Regions from separate parts of the Pseudomonas sp. NY8896 genome, predicted to be linked through region 1. Evidence: predicted binding sites of a transcription regulator. Region 1 holds the regulator's gene; the other holds the start of a gene.
The links. The regulator FliA, encoded in region 1, starts transcription of late flagellar genes. The targets are predictions, from matches to a motif close to CTAAAGTTTNNNNNNNNNNNGCCGNTAA.
Positions count from the first base shown of each region.

Region 2: Q9451_RS29185 (methyl-accepting chemotaxis protein) is a predicted target of FliA. The motif match lies at 1,307-1,334, and genes of this name have one in related genera.

Region 1 is NZ_CP132350.1:2,371,476-2,373,866, reverse strand. It holds gene Q9451_RS10670 (protein phosphatase CheZ) at 1-392, opposite strand, end outside; gene Q9451_RS10665 (chemotaxis response regulator CheY) at 413-787, opposite strand; gene fliA (RNA polymerase sigma factor FliA) at 895-1,635, opposite strand; gene fleN (flagellar synthesis regulator FleN) at 1,632-2,391, opposite strand, start outside.
Region 2 is NZ_CP132350.1:6,443,466-6,445,856, reverse strand. It holds gene Q9451_RS29185 (methyl-accepting chemotaxis protein) at 1-1,253, opposite strand, end outside; gene Q9451_RS29180 (hypothetical protein) at 1,519-1,749, shown strand; gene Q9451_RS29175 (cell division protein ZapA) at 1,746-2,048, shown strand; gene mcpH (methyl-accepting chemotaxis protein McpH) at 2,253-2,391, shown strand, end outside.

The DNA of each region.
Region 1 (2,391 bases):
AAGCGTTGCCAGTCGGTACTCAAGGCCTTGGCCTCGCTTGCCAGGTCGTTGAGCACCGGGGTGCTTTCCTCGACCAGGTCCATGGTGCGGTTGGCCGCGCCTTCGGTCAGCTTGACCACGTACGACAAGCGCTCGGTGGCGTCGGTAATCTGCGACACCTCCTCAGCCTGCGGCATGGTCGGGTCGATCTGGAAACTGACGATGGCGCTGTGCAGCTCGCGGGTCAGCTTGCCCACTTCCTGGTACAGGCCGCGATCGCGGGTTTGGTTCAGCTCGTGAATCAGCTGCACCGCCTCGCCGAAACGGCCCCGCTCCAGGCTTTCGACCAACTCCTGGGCATGCTTCTTCAGGGTCGATTCGAACTCGCCCAAAGAGGTTTGTGATGAATCCATGGCGCGCCCCCTGACGTGACTCAGCCGTTGACGCGTTCGAAGATCTTCTCGATCTTTTCTTTGAGCACCTGAGCGGTGAACGGCTTGACCACGTAACCATTGACGCCGGCCTGGGCCGCTTCGATGATCTGGTCGCGCTTGGCTTCGGCGGTCACCATCAGTACCGGCATGCTTTTCAGCTTTTCGCTGGCACGCACTTTACGCAGCAGGTCGATGCCGGACATGCCCGGCATGTTCCAGTCGGTCACCAGGAAGTCGTAGTGGCCGTTCTCCAGCATCGGCAGCGCCGTGGTGCCGTCATCGGCCTCTTCGGTGTTGGTGAAGCCCAGGTCACGCAACAGGTTCTTGATGATCCGCCGCATCGTCGAAAAGTCGTCAACGATGAGGATTTTCATGTTCTTGTCCAATTAGACCTCCAAGCAGTCTCAAACGCGCTCGGCCTACCGAGCACGCACTCATTCAATTCGGTACAACGTGGAAAACGACTGCAACGAAAGCGGGCTCAACGTGCCCGCCATTCCCCCAGGCGGCTGCGCAGGCGCGCGGCACACTGGCTGTGCAACTGGCTGACCCGCGACTCGCTGACACCCAGTACCTCGCCGATTTCCTTGAGGTTCAGCTCTTCGTCGTAGTACAGCGCCAGCACCAGGCGCTCACGCTCCGGCAGGTTGGCGATCGCCTCGGTCAGGGCAACCTGGAAGCGCTCGTCTTCCAGGCCACGCGCAGGTTCGACCTGGCCACTGGCGCCATCCTCATGCAGCCCTTCGTGCTCGCCGTCCTGCAACAGGTCGTCGAAGCTGAACAGGCGGCTGCCCAGGGTATCGTTCAAGATCCCGTAGTAATCATCGAGACTCAATTGGAGTTCGGCAGCAACTTCATGATCTTTAGCGTCACGGCCAGTTCTAGCCTCAACCGCACGCATTGCGTCACTGACCATACGAGTGTTGCGGTGTACCGAACGCGGCGCCCAATCGCCTTTGCGCACTTCGTCCAGCATGGCCCCGCGGATGCGGATGCCGGCGTAGGTTTCAAAGCTGGCGCCCTTGCTGGCGTCGTACTTGTTGGCCACTTCCAGCAGGCCGATCATGCCGGCCTGGATCAGGTCCTCGACCTGGACGTTGGCCGGCAAGCGCGCCAACAAGTGGTAAGCGATGCGCTTGACCAGCGGGGCGTAGCGTTCGATCAGCTCGTACTGGGCGTCTTTCGCCGCCCGGCTGTACATCTTGAAGCCGCTGGCGTTCATAGCACGGGTCCCGCGCTGGTGGGTTGCACCAGACGCTCGACAAAGAACTCCAGGTGGCCGCGCGGGTTGGCCGGCAGCGGCCAGCTGTCGACCTTTTGCGCAATCGCCTTGAAGGCCAGCGCACACTTGGAGCGAGGGAAGGCTTCGTAGACGGCGCGCTGTTTCTGCACCGCCTTGCGCACGCACTCGTCGTACGGCACGGCGCCCACGTACTGCAGGGCAACGTCAAGGAAGCGGTCGGTGACTTTGGTCAGCTTGGCGAACAGGTTGCGCCCTTCTTGCGGGCTCTGCGCCATGTTGGCCAACACACGGAAACGGTTCATGCCGTAGTCGCGGTTGAGCAGCTTGATCAGGGCGTAAGCGTCGGTGATCGAGGTAGGCTCATCGCACACCACCAGCAGGACTTCCTGGGCGGCGCGAACGAAACTGACCACCGACTCGCCGATACCCGCAGCGGTATCGATCACCAGCACATCGAGGTTGTCGCCGATTTCACTGAACGCCTGGATCAGCCCGGCATGCTGGGCCGGGGCCAGGTGCACCATGCTCTGGGTACCCGACGCTGCCGGCACGATGCGCACACCGCCAGGGCCCTGCAGCATCACATCACGCAGCTCGCAGCGCCCTTCGATGACATCGGCCAGGGTACGTTTGGGGGTAAGGCCCAGCAACACGTCGACATTGGCCAGGCCCAGGTCGGCGTCCAGCAGCATGACCCTGCGGCCAAGCTCGGCCAGCGCCAGGGACAAGTTCACT
Region 2 (2,391 bases), 2.9 Mb from region 1:
TGGGCCAATGCCCGAACTTCATCCGCCACAACGGCAAAACCACGGCCCGCTTCGCCAGCACGTGCGGCCTCGATGGCGGCGTTCAGCGCCAGCAGGTTGGTTTGGTCGGCCAGGCCACGGATCACGTCGAGGACCTTGCCAATGTCGCGCGACTGCTCGGCCAGGTGAGTGATCAATTTGGCAGTGGCCTGCACATCGCCGCTCATGCGCTCGATGGCGCCCACGGTCTCCATCACCAGGTCACGGCCGTCGCCGGTGGAGCGGCTGGCTTCACTGGAGGCTTCCGAAGTGCTCACGGCATTGCGCGCTACTTCCTCCACAGCGCTGGTCATTTCGGTCACGGCCGTGGCGGCCTGTTCAATCTCGTTGTTCTGCTGTTGCAGGCCGCGGGCGCTTTCGTCGGTGACGGCGTTCAGCTCTTCGGCCGCCGAGGCCAGCTGGGTGGCGGAGCCGGCGATCTGTTGCAGGGTGTCGCGCAACTTGTCCTGCATGCGGGCCATGGCGCGCAGCAGGCGAGCGGCTTCGTCGGTGCCTTCGGCACGGATGATGTGGGTCAGGTCACCGTCGGCGACCTGTTCGGCGCTTTTGAGCGCATCTTCGATCGGCTTGACGATGCTGCGGGTCAGCAGGAAGGCGCAGGCGAACGTCAGGACGGTGGCGGCAACCAGCAGGCCGATCACCAGGGCGAAAGCAGCGGCGTACTGGCTGGCGGCCTTGTCATTGGTGGCGCGGGTCTGGTCGGTGTTGATGCGTACCAGGGTGTCCATGACCTTGTTGATCTGCTCTGAGTTGGCCAGCAAATCGCGGTTGAGCAGGTCGCGCAATTCGTCCAGGCGGTCGGCCTGGCTCAGTGTGCGCATGCGCGCTTCCAACTGGCGGTATTGGTTGAGCAACAGGCCGTACTGGTCGAACGCGGCCTGTTCGTCGGCGGCACCGATCATCGGCAGGTAAGCCTGGCGCGCGCGGTCGATCTGGCTGTTGCGCTGGTCCAGCAGGTTGAGGGTATCGCGTTGGGTTTCCGGTTCGCGGTTGAGCAGCAGGCGGTAGGAAAGCGTGCGCATGCGCAGGTTCAGCGCGGTGAGTTCGTCGAGGATCTTGATGCTGGGCACACTGACTTGCTCGATGGCAACGCCAGCCTGGCGGATGTTGCCCATCTGCACCAGGGAGAAGATACCAAGGCCGAGCATCAGCAGGCCGATAAGCGCGAAGCCGAGCAGCGCGCGCGGGGCGATATTCATGTTGCGTAGGGACATGGAGAGGAGGATCCAGGCAAGGGGGAAAGTGCGACAAAACATGACTTGCCGGGCTATCGGTCGTGACCGGCCAGTCTTGAGTGCGACCGGCAAAAATTGTGAGGTAGCTAACCTTTTCCTGACCGGCGGTTGACTCAGGTCGGAACAAGGGGGCGGTTACCCTGTCAATCTGCGGGTTCGACACCTTATGAATCCGATATTTAATGGCGATGGGCGGCACTTTTCTTTATCGTGTGCGCCCCTCGCAACAACCTGAGATAGACCCATGCTGGAAGCTTCCCTGAATCAAATCGAGCAACTGGTCAGCGACCTGATGCAGAAAAACGCTCAACTCACCGAGCAGAACACCGCCCTCGGCCAGGAACTGGCCCAGGCCAAGGAAGAGAACGAAACCCTGCAGCTGTCGCTGATGGAGCAGGAAGAGAAGAACGGCGCTACCGCAGCGCGCATCCAGGCCCTGGTCGAGCGCGCCAGCGCGGGCGTTGTCGGCGCATGAGACTGCAAGAGCAGCCGATCAATGTGGTGTCGATTCTCGGCATCGACTATTCGATCAAGGCGCCCGAAGGTCAGGAAGAAACCCTGGCCCAGGCGGTACGGATGCTCAACACTGCCCTGAACGAAACCAAGCGTCAGTACCCGACCCTGATCGGCGACAAGCTGTTGGTGCTGGCTGCCCTCAACCTGTGCTCCAAGCAGGTTGAGCTGCAGAAAGAGCATCAGCAGACCCTAGCGCGTACCCAGGCGCAGATCGACGCCACGGTGGACGCCATCGTGCGGACCATTGCAGAGTCCTGATCGATAGCTGGGGCGCTTCGCGCCCCTTTCGCGACACAAGGCCGCTCCTACAACGTTTATATGTTTCCCTGTAGGAGCGGCCTTGTGTCGCGATGGGCTGCACAGCAGCCCCAAAGGCCCAACTCATTGTTCCAGGTCACTGGATTAACTGGATACTCAAGTGTATACACTTTCCGCAAAACAATAATGTGCGGGGAGTAGGGCATGCGTATCTGGCGTAAGAGCATCCAGTGGCAATTGATCACCAGCATGGGCGCCGCCTTGCTGGCGAGCATCCTGGTCGTGGTCGTCATCTTCACCGTGGCGCTCAACCGCCTCACCGAGCGCTACCTGGTCGACACTG